3 regions of the Streptomyces sp. NPDC051582 genome follow, and region 3 is predicted to be linked to each of the others. Evidence: riboswitches for the same ligand, from Rfam matches in the RefSeq annotation. Region 3 holds a riboswitch; each other region holds the start of a gene.

What was found. Region 3 has a riboswitch for cyclic di-AMP ahead of AB0M92_RS11940 (LysM peptidoglycan-binding domain-containing M23 family metallopeptidase). Riboswitches for the same ligand answer to the same signal wherever they lie in the genome.
Region 1: linked by a shared signal. The riboswitch ahead of AB0M92_RS03485 (transglycosylase family protein) and the one ahead of AB0M92_RS11940 (LysM peptidoglycan-binding domain-containing M23 family metallopeptidase) in region 3 are both predicted to bind cyclic di-AMP.
Region 2: linked by a shared signal. The riboswitch ahead of AB0M92_RS25850 (M23 family metallopeptidase) and the one ahead of AB0M92_RS11940 (LysM peptidoglycan-binding domain-containing M23 family metallopeptidase) in region 3 are both predicted to bind cyclic di-AMP.

Annotation. Positions count from the first base shown of each region.
Region 1 covers NZ_JBFAZJ010000002.1:79,674-82,937, reverse strand. The annotation lists gene AB0M92_RS03490 (transglycosylase family protein) at 1-727, shown strand, start outside; cyclic di-AMP (ydaO/yuaA leader) riboswitch at 1,010-1,180, shown strand; gene AB0M92_RS03485 (transglycosylase family protein) at 1,183-1,878, shown strand; gene eno (phosphopyruvate hydratase) at 2,144-3,264, shown strand, end outside.
Region 2 covers NZ_JBFAZJ010000021.1:129,478-132,741, reverse strand. The annotation lists gene AB0M92_RS25855 (GntR family transcriptional regulator) at 1-253, opposite strand, end outside; gene AB0M92_RS25850 (M23 family metallopeptidase) at 417-1,211, opposite strand; cyclic di-AMP (ydaO/yuaA leader) riboswitch at 1,225-1,383, opposite strand; gene AB0M92_RS25845 (pitrilysin family protein) at 1,568-2,935, opposite strand; gene AB0M92_RS25840 (pitrilysin family protein) at 2,956-3,264, opposite strand, start outside.
Region 3 covers NZ_JBFAZJ010000007.1:62,706-65,969, forward strand. The annotation lists gene AB0M92_RS11930 (aspartate aminotransferase family protein) at 1-370, shown strand, start outside; gene AB0M92_RS11935 (tyrosine-protein phosphatase) at 398-1,216, opposite strand; cyclic di-AMP (ydaO/yuaA leader) riboswitch at 1,494-1,702, shown strand; gene AB0M92_RS11940 (LysM peptidoglycan-binding domain-containing M23 family metallopeptidase) at 1,707-2,690, shown strand; gene AB0M92_RS11945 (SGNH/GDSL hydrolase family protein) at 2,857-3,264, shown strand, end outside.

The DNA.
Region 1 (3,264 bases), on a different contig from region 3:
CCCCGAGGCCTTCGGGCACTGCTCGGAGACGGCCGGACTGACCCGGCAGGGCCCCGCGGCCGCCGTGGACCCGGGCCTGCCCGGCACGCTCGGCCCGGTCACCCCGAGCCCCTCGCGCCCCGACGACTCGGTCCCGGCCGGCGGTTCCGGTGCGAAGCCGCAGGACTTCGGCGCCCCGACCCCGACTGCGACCCCGGTCTTCACCCTTCCGCCGGCGCCGCTCGCGCCGAACAGCGGACTGCCCGTCATGCCCGACCCGGACCTGCCGTCCACTTCGCCGAGCGCCCCGGTGCTCCCGGGCGACCCGACGACGTCCCCGGGCACCCCGACGGCGCCCACCGACCCGACGGCCCCCTCGACGGGCACCCCGACCACGCCGGGCAGCCCGGATCCGACCGCTCCGGTCACCCCGGCCGACCCGAGCGCCCCCGCCTCCCCCTCGGCCCCGGGCACCCCGGGCGTCCCGGGTGCCACGACCGACCCGGCCGGCATCCCGGACCCCTCCGGTAGCGGCAAGCACCGTGGTACGCCCGCGCTTGAGGTGCCCGCCACGCCTGACGCGGCGTCGGATCCCTCGTACACGGTTCAGGCGGGCGACAGTCTGGCAACCATCGCTTCTGCCAAGGGGGTCAAGGGCGGCTGGAACGCGCTCTACCAGGCCAACGAGCTGGTCATCGGCGATGACGCCAATCTGATCAAGCCCGGTCAGAATCTGGATCTAAGTTAGAAATAGCGGCACTTCGGACACCCGGAAAAGGCTGAATGTCCGTTATCTGCAAGTGAGACATGTGTCTCTTCCGGTCAACTGGCGTGTCCCGCCTGGAGCCTTCCGCAAACCCCGCCCTCACCTGCGCAAACGCCCGCAAGGAGGGCGCAAGTAGGGCCCGTTTCTCCCCGGTGTTCCTCGTTGAACATCGGGGAGAGACCTGTCTACCTTCTGAGTCGCCCGCCACCGCGGGCTCCTTCGACCGCATCGCCGAATCCTGCCGGCGGACGGGGGGAACAGTCGTCGCGTCAAGCGCCGAAGGCAGGAGCGGGGGAACCAAGGTAGGCGCCGGGACCGGCCGTTGAGAGACGGCGAGGGAACGGCTAGGGGTTAAGTCGTGCGCCACACCGCACGGCCGGGCACTCATCAGCCCGAACCCGACAGCTCACCTCGTAGGCGTCGGTGAGGAGAACTCCATGCTGATTTCCGGCAAGGGAAAGCACCGTCGCGCCGGCAAGGCCGCCCGCATCGTCACGCTCGCCGGTGTCGCCGGTGTCGCCGTCGCCGCCCCCCTGATGGCGGCCGGCTCGGCCTCCGCCGCCACGGCCTCCCAGTGGGACGCCGTCGCGAGCTGCGAGTCCGGCGGCAACTGGTCCATCAACACGGGCAACGGCTACTACGGCGGCCTGCAGTTCTCGTCCTCCACGTGGGCCGCGTACGGCGGCAAGTCGTACGCCTCGCAGGCCAACCAGGCCTCCAAGTCGCAGCAGATAGCCATCGCCGAGAAGGTCCTCAAGGGCCAGGGCAAGGGCGCCTGGCCGGTCTGCGGCAAGGGCCTCTCCAGCTCCGCTTACAACGGTGGTGGCGCGACCGACACCCCGAAGAAGACGGAAACGAAGACCGAGACCAAGAAGACCCAGCCGAAGAAGACCGAGCCGAAGAAGGAGACCACGCGCGAGAGCTCCGCGCCGGTCACCCGCTCCGAGCGTGCCGAGGCCCCGGTCGTGAAGACCGGCAACGGCTCGTACGAGGTCAAGCCGGGCGACACCCTGGGCACCATCGCCGAGGCCAACGGCGTCAAGGGCGGCTGGGAGAAGCTCTTCGAGCTCAACAAGGACATCGTCTCGGACGCCGACCTCATCTTCCCGGGTCAGATGCTCAAGCTCAGCTGAATCCCGCAGTGACGACCGCGGCCGCCCGTGCGGCGCCGCGGCAGCCCGACCGCCCGGCGCGTCTTCCCCTCACGCGCCGGGCGGCGGCGTTCGCGCCCGCGGTCCAGGGTCCTATGTACCGGAAGGCGGGTATTCGGGCCCTTTTTCGTCCCAGGGGGCGGGCGGTCGGCCGGCCGAGTGCCCGGAGGCGGTTAGGCTCTAGTCGGCGGGGCCATCCCACGGCCCGACATGCCACCGCACACCCAGCGTCACATCCCAGAAGGAGATGCTCGTGCCGTCCATCGACGTCGTCGTAGCCCGGGAAATCCTGGACTCCCGAGGCAACCCCACGGTCGAGGTCGAGGTGGGCCTCGACGATGGCAGCACCGGCCGTGCTGCAGTTCCGTCCGGCGCCTCCACCGGTGCCTTCGAGGCCATTGAGCTCCGTGACGGTGACCCCAACCGTTACATGGGCAAGGGTGTCGAGAAGGCCGTCCTCGCGGTCATCGAGCAGATCGGCCCGGAGCTCGTCGGCTACGACGCCACCGAGCAGCGCCTGATCGACCAGGCCATGTTCGACCTGGACGCCACCGACAACAAGGGCTCGCTCGGCGCCAACGCCATCCTCGGCGTCTCCCTCGCCGTCGCGCACGCCGCGTCCGAGGCCTCGGACCTCCCGCTGTTCCGCTACCTCGGCGGCCCGAACGCGCACCTGCTGCCCGTTCCGATGATGAACATCCTCAACGGCGGTTCGCACGCCGACTCCAACGTGGACATCCAGGAGTTCATGATCGCGCCCATCGGCGCGGAGTCCTTCTCCGAGGCGCTGCGCTGGGGTGCCGAGGTCTACCACACCCTCAAGAAGGTCCTGCACACCAAGGGCCTCTCCACCGGCCTGGGCGACGAGGGCGGCTTCGCCCCGAACCTGGAGTCCAACCGCGCCGCGCTCGACCTCATCGTCGAGGCCATCAAGCAGGCCGGCTACGTCCCGGGCAAGGACATCGCGCTCGCGCTCGACGTCGCCGCGTCCGAGTTCTACAAGGACGGCAAGTACGAGTTCGAGGGCCAGTCCCGCTCGGCCGCCGAGATGACCGAGTACTACGAGGAGCTCGTCTCCGCGTACCCGATGGTCTCCATCGAGGACCCGCTGTACGAGGACGACTGGGCCGGCTGGAAGACCCTCACCGACAAGCTGGGCACCAAGGTCCAGATCGTCGGCGACGACCTCTTCGTCACCAACCCGGAGCGCCTGGCCCGCGGCATCGAGGAGGGCTCCGCGAACGCCCTGCTCGTGAAGGTGAACCAGATCGGTTCGCTGACCGAGACCCTCGACGCCGTCGAGATGGCCCAGCGCAACGGCTTCAAGTGCATGATGTCGCACCGCTCCGGCGAGACCGAGGACGTCAC
Region 2 (3,264 bases), on a different contig from region 3:
CCAGCACCAGCCGCAGCTCCAGCAGGTCGGCCGCCTCCTGCTCGGTGGGTTCGGCGACGCAGGCGCCCGCGTGCCGCCGGGTGGTGACGAAGCCCTCGGACTCCAGGGTCCGCAGCGCCTCGCGGACCGGGACGCGGGAGACCCCGTACCGGCGGGCCAGCAGCTCCTCGGTGAGCCGGGCGCCCGGTTCGAAGACGCCGGTGACGATGTCTTCGCGGATTGCCGTGCATACCGCGTGCGCAGGAATTCGCAAGTCCGGACCTCCGCCTATTTCCGACTGCCGACCGCCTTACGGGGACTCTATTGCACCGGGCGATAAATTCCGAGCGCGGGCGAAAATAGCAGACGTTTACGGCCAACACGAAGGCCCCGGCTCGGGGAGCCGGGGCCTTCGGTGAAGTGCGGGGTGCCGCTGATCAGACGTCGACGCCGTGGCTGCGCAGGTACGCGACCGGGTCGATGTCCGAGCCGTACTGGGCGCCGGTACGGGCCTCGAAGTGCAGGTGCGGGCCGCTGGAGTTGCCGGTGGAGCCCGACAGGCCGATCTGCTGGCCGGCGGTGACCTGGTCGCCGACGGAGACGCTCAGCGAGGACATGTGGCCGTACTGCGTGTACGTGCCGTCGGCGTGCTTGATGACGACGTTGTTGCCGTACGCGCCGCCCCAGCCGGCCTCGACCACGGTGCCGGTGCCGACCGCGTGCACGGTGGTGCCGGAGGCCGCGTGGAAGTCGATGCCGGTGTGGCTGCCGGAGGACCACATGCCGCCGCCCGCGTGCCACTGGGTGCTGACGTAGGACCCGTCGACGGGGGCGACGAAGGTGTTGAGGCGCTTGCGCTCCTCCTCGCGGGCGGCGCGCTCGGCGGCCTCGCGCTCGGCCTTCGCCTTCTCCTCGGCCTTCTGCTTGGCCTCGGCGGCGCGGGCCTTGGCGTCGGCCTCCGCCTTCGCCTTGAGGGCCGCGGCCTCGGCCGCGTGCTCCTGGGCGTCGGCCTGGGCCTCGATCTGGCCCTGGAGGTCCTCGGCGGTCACGACGGCGTTCAGGCCGGTGTCCTCCATGGAGGGGGCCTTGTCCGACGCGGCGAACGCCGGGCCTGCGAGGGAGCCGACGACACCGGTGGTGGCGAGGGCGGCTATGCCGGCGTAACCGGCGGTCTTGCGGCTCAGACGACTGGAACCACGGTGCTTACCGGCGGCACGACTGCCAAACGCCATGAAGGGGTTGATCCTTTCCTTCCTTCTCGCCTACCGGGTTAGCTGACGGGTTCGGAGCAGGAAGGTCTCCTACGGGCCCCCTCTGGCGAGGCGGTCCGATTCACCCCAGGGACACATGTGGGTCCCCGGCTCCCCAGGCTCGCGCCTGACGGGGACTCGGCGATCGCTGCCCGGTGCCGCGGGTGCGGCGGGTACAACTGACGGACAGCACGGCCGACGCTAGGCGGATCATCAGTCAATCGCCAAACACCCACGCGTTTTTGTTGCATACGCCACACCCCATACGAGCAACCTCTCCGCGAAACAGACAAAAGGGGCCCCGGCGGACAAGCCGCCGGAGCCCCTTGGAATGTCCGTCAGTTGGTGACGACGGTGACCTCGCCGATGCCCAGCGCCCGCACCGGCTCCTCGATCTGCGCGGCGTCGCCCACCAGGACCGTGACCAGGCGGTCCACCGGGAACGCGGCCAGGACGGCCGACGTCGCCTCCACCGTGCCGGTTTGGGCCAGCTGCGCGTACAACTGCGACTGGTAGTCGTCCGGGAGCTCCTGCTCGACCTGGTCGGCGAGCGTGCCGGCGACGGCCGCGGCCGTCTCGAACTTCAGCGGGGCCACGCCCACCAAGTTCTGCACCGCCACGTCCCGTTCGGCGTCGGTCAGGCCGCCCTCCGCGAGGGTGCGGAGCACCTTCCAGAGGTCGTCGAGCGCCGGGCCGGTGTTGGGGGTGTCCACCGAGCCGCTGATGGCGAGCATCGAGGCGCCCTTGCCGTCGGCCGTGGAGCGCAGCACCTGGCCGAAGGCGCGCACGCCGTACGTGTAGCCCTTCTCCTCGCGCAGCACCTTGTCCAGGCGCGAGGTGAGGGTGCCGCCCAGGCAGTACGTGCCGAGCACCTGCGCCGCCCAGACCCGCTCGTGACGGTCCGGCCCGATGCGGCCGATGAGCAGCTGCGTCTGGACCGCGCCGGGCCGGTCCACGATGACCACGCGGCCGGTGTCGTCGGCGGTGACCGCGGGGACCGGGAGCGGCTCGGCGGAATTGCCGGTCCAGGCGCCCAGGGTGTCCCCCAGGACGGCGTCCAGGTCGATGCCGGTCAGGTCGCCGACGACCACCGCGGTGGCGGTGGCGGGACGTACGTGGGCCTCGTAGAAGGCGCGTACGGCCGCGGAGTCGATCCGGGCGACCGTCTCCTCGGTGCCCTGGCGCGGCCGGGACATCCGCAGGGTCGGCGGGAAGAGCTGCCGGGAGAGCTCCTTGGCGGCCCGGCGCTGCGGGCTGGCCAGCTCGTGCGGGATCTCGTCGAGCCGGTTGCGCACCAGCCGGTCGACCTCGCTGTCGGCGAAGGCCGGCGCGCGCAGCGCCTCGGCGAGCAGGCCGAGCGCCTTGTTCAGACGGGAGGCCGGGACCTCCAGGGAGACCCGCAGGCCCGGGTGGTCGGCGTGCGCGTCGAGCGTGGCGCCGCAGCGCTCCAGCTCGGCCGCGAACTCCTCGGCGGAGCGCTTGTCCGTGCCCTCGGACAGCGCACGGGCCATGATGGTCGCCACGCCGTCCAGGCCTTGCGGCTCGGCGTCCAGCGGTGCGGCGAGGTTGACCTCGACGGCGACGACCTGCTGGCCGGGCCGGTGGCAGCGCAGCACGGTCAGGCCGTTGGGCAGCGAGCCCCGCTCGGGGGCCGGGAAGGCCCACGGCCGGGCCTGGCCGGCCTGCGGCTGCGGGTGGAAGGTCATCGTGACGGCTGCGGTGTCGCTCACTGCTCCGCCCCTTCGTTCTCGTCGCTCTCACCGTTCTCGCCGGCTTCTGCCGGGAGCGGCTCGTACACCAGCACCGCGCGGTTGTCGGGGCGCAGTCGGGCCGCGGCCACGGCCTGCACCTCCTCGGCGGTGATGTCGAGGACGCGGCCCACCGCGGTCAGCGCCAGCTGCGGGTCGCCGAACAGCACCGCGAAGCGGCACAGTTCGTCGGCGCGCCCGGCCACCGTGCTCAGCCGGTCCAGCCATTCCCGCTCCAGCTGCGCCTGGGCGCGCTCCATCTCCTCGGCCGTGGGGCCCTCGGCGGC
Region 3 (3,264 bases):
CGCCGCGCTCGTGGACGAGTACGAGCTGCTCCACGAGGTACGGGGGCGCGGCCTGATGATCGGCATCGAGTTCGGGCGGCCGTCCTCGCTCGGGCTGCGGAGCCGGTGGACCATGCTCCAGGCGGCCCGCAAGGGGTTGTTCGCGCAGATGGTCGTGGTGCCGCTGCTGCAGAAGCACCGGATCCTGACCCAGGTGTCGGGCGACCACCTGGAAGTGATCAAGCTCATCCCGCCGCTGATCGTGGACGAGCGGGACGTCGACCGGTTCGTCGGGGCCTTCCGGGAGGTCATGGACGAGGCGCACGGCGGGGGCGGCCTGATGTGGGACTTCGGCAGGACGCTGGTGAAGCAGGCCGTCGGCGGCGGCTGACGGCCCGCTCCACGGCGGGGCCGGCTCTCAGTCGAGCAGCCGGTCCCGCAGCCGGCCGAGGGTCTCGGGGGCGAGTCCGAGCCCTTCGGCGAGGTACCGGTCGACCCCGCCCCAGTGCGTGTCGATGGCGTCGAAGGCGGCCGTCAGGTACTCCGCGCGGGCGTCGAACAGCGGCGCGAGCAGCTCCATCACCTCGGGGGAGCGGGCCTCGGGCGCCTCGCTGCCGCGGCGCACCCGGTAGCGGCGGTGCGGGGCGTTGGACTCCAGGTAGTCCGCCAGGATCGCCGTGCGCTCGACGCCGAGCGCGAGCAGGGTGACGGCGATCGACAGGCCGGCCCGGTCCTTGCCGGCGGCGCAGTGCATGAGCGCGGGGACGCTGTCCTCGGCGAGGGCGTGCACGACCCGGCTGTGCTCGGGGGTGCGGTTCTCGATCATCGCGCGGTAGGAGTTGGTCATCCGGTCGGCGGCCCTGCCCTCGCCGAGGAGCCCGCGGAGCTGTTCGAGGCCGCCGTCGCGGACCATCTTCCAGAACTCCTTGCCGTCGGCCGGATCCGACAGCGGGATGTTGAGGTTCCGTACGCCGGGGAGCTCCACGTCGAGCCCTTCCAGGGCGTGGTCGGCATTGTTGCGGAAGTCGAAGATGGTGTGCAGACCGAGCGATGCGAGGAATTCTGCATCGGTTTCGGTGGCATGTGCCAGATGTCCGCTACGGAACAGTTTTCCCGGCTTGACCCTCCGACCGTCGGTCGTCGGCAAGCCGCCCACGTCACGGAAGTTGCGCACTCCCGCGAGTTCGGGCTCCGGTACGGGCTCCGTCAGCGCGGGCCGGGGTATCTGCTGGGTCACGGGAACTCCTCCGCGTCGTCGTGGTCTGTCCGAATTACGCTATTTGGGACCAACTTGCCATAACCGGAGGCGAGATCGGGTGCAGCTCCGTGAGCCAGATCATACGGTGACCGTGAGTGCCTGATCGTCAAAGGCGAATGGCCCGGCCGGGGCGGTTGTTGGCGCGGGGGAATGGACGGAGGGTGACCGGAATTCCTTCGGATTCCCCGTTCTGTGAATCCGTCAGAAAATCGCGGCTTGTTCCGTGCGGCGGGGCTCGATTACCTTCGCGATCGATCCGGATGGACCGCCGAATCCTGCCGCCGTCCGGAAACCGCACCCGACTATTCACGCGCGCGGCAGGAGCGGGGGAACCAGGTAGGCCGCTGTTTCGGATCTTTCGCATCCGAACAGCTCGGGGTGAAGCCGTTCATGTTCGGTTCATGGGCGGCCGGACATCTCCAGTCCGAACCCGACAGCTCACCTCGCAGGCGACGGAGAGGAATTCGCCATGCCTGCAAAGGGTAAGCACCGACGTCCCAAGTCCCGTTCCATGGCGCGCGGCTTCGCCGTCGCGGGCACCGGCGGTGCGGCCCTCGCGCTGCCGCTGCTGGGCGCCGCCGGCGCCCAGGCCGCCCCGGCCGGGGCGCCCGCCGCGGCCCCCGTGCAGGCCCCGCGGCTTCCGGCGGCCCTCGTCGCCGCGCCCGCCGCCGTCGAGCAGGGTTCGCCCGCCGCTTCGGCCGTCTACACCGTCGTGCCGGGGGACTACCTCTCCAAGATCGCCCAGGACCGCCACCTCTCGGGCGGCTGGCAGCAGCTGTACGCCGACAACCGCGAGGCCGTCGGCAGCGACCCCTCGCTGATCCACCCCGGGCTGAAGCTGACCCTCGCGGCCAAGGGCGGCGCTCCGGCCGCGGCCGAGCGGGCTCCGGCTCCGGCGGAGAAGCCGGCGCCGGCCCCGGCGAAGAAGTCCTCGCACTCCGCGGCGCAAGAGAAGGCCCCCGTGGCAAAGGCCCCCGCCGCCGGGACCGCCGAGGCCGCCGGGAAGAGCGCCCCCGCCACGTCGGCCGGCGCCGCGGTCAGCGCCGCCGGCTTCGTCGCACCCGTCGGCGGTGGCGGCATCTCCACCCAGTACAAGACCCCCGGCGCCATGTGGTCCAGCGGCTACCACACCGGTGTCGACTTCGTCGCGAGCTCCGGCACCACGGTCCGAGCCGTCGGCGCGGGCACCGTGGTCTCCGCGGGCTGGGGCGGTGCGTACGGCAACGAGGTCGTCATCCGGCACGCGGACGGCAAGTACTCGCAGTACGGCCACCTGTCCCAGCTCTCCGTCTCGGTCGGCCAGAGCGTCGCCGGCGGCCAGACCATCGGCCTGTCCGGCTCCACGGGCAACTCCACCGGCCCGCACCTGCACTTCGAGATCCGCACCGGGCCGTCCTACGGCTCGGACATCGACCCGCTGGCCTACCTCCGCTCGAAGGGCGTGAGCATCTGACGGCTCCCGCCGTCGGAGAGGCAGCCGGACGCGTGAGGCCGGGACCCGAGGGGGGTCCCGGCCTCACGCGCTGTTATTCCGTACCGAACAGGTGGTATAGATCACGGTCCGTCAACCCCTGCCTACGGTGGCGTAGGTCACGCGCCGGGGTGAAAGATGTGTTCTCGTGGCAGCGACGAAGACGACACTCAAGACCATCGGCTCGTACGCGGCGATCGGGGACAGCTTCACCGAGGGTGTGGGGGACCCGGGACCCGGGGGGACCTTTCTCGGCTGGGCGGACCGGCTGGCCGTACTCCTGGCCGATCAGCGCGAGGAAAACGAATTCCGGTACGCGAACCTGGCCGTGCGGGGGCGCCTCCTCGACCAGGTCGTGGCCGAACAGGTCCCCCGGGCCAAGGAGCTCGCACCGGACCTGGTGAGCTTCTGCGCGGGCGGCAACGACATCATCCGGCCCGGCAGCGACCCGGACGACGCGGCGGAGCGGTTCGAGGCGGCGGTCGCCGACCTCTCCGGGGCCGTCGGCCAGATCATGATCACCACGGGCTTCGACACCCGCGGCGTACCGGTCCTC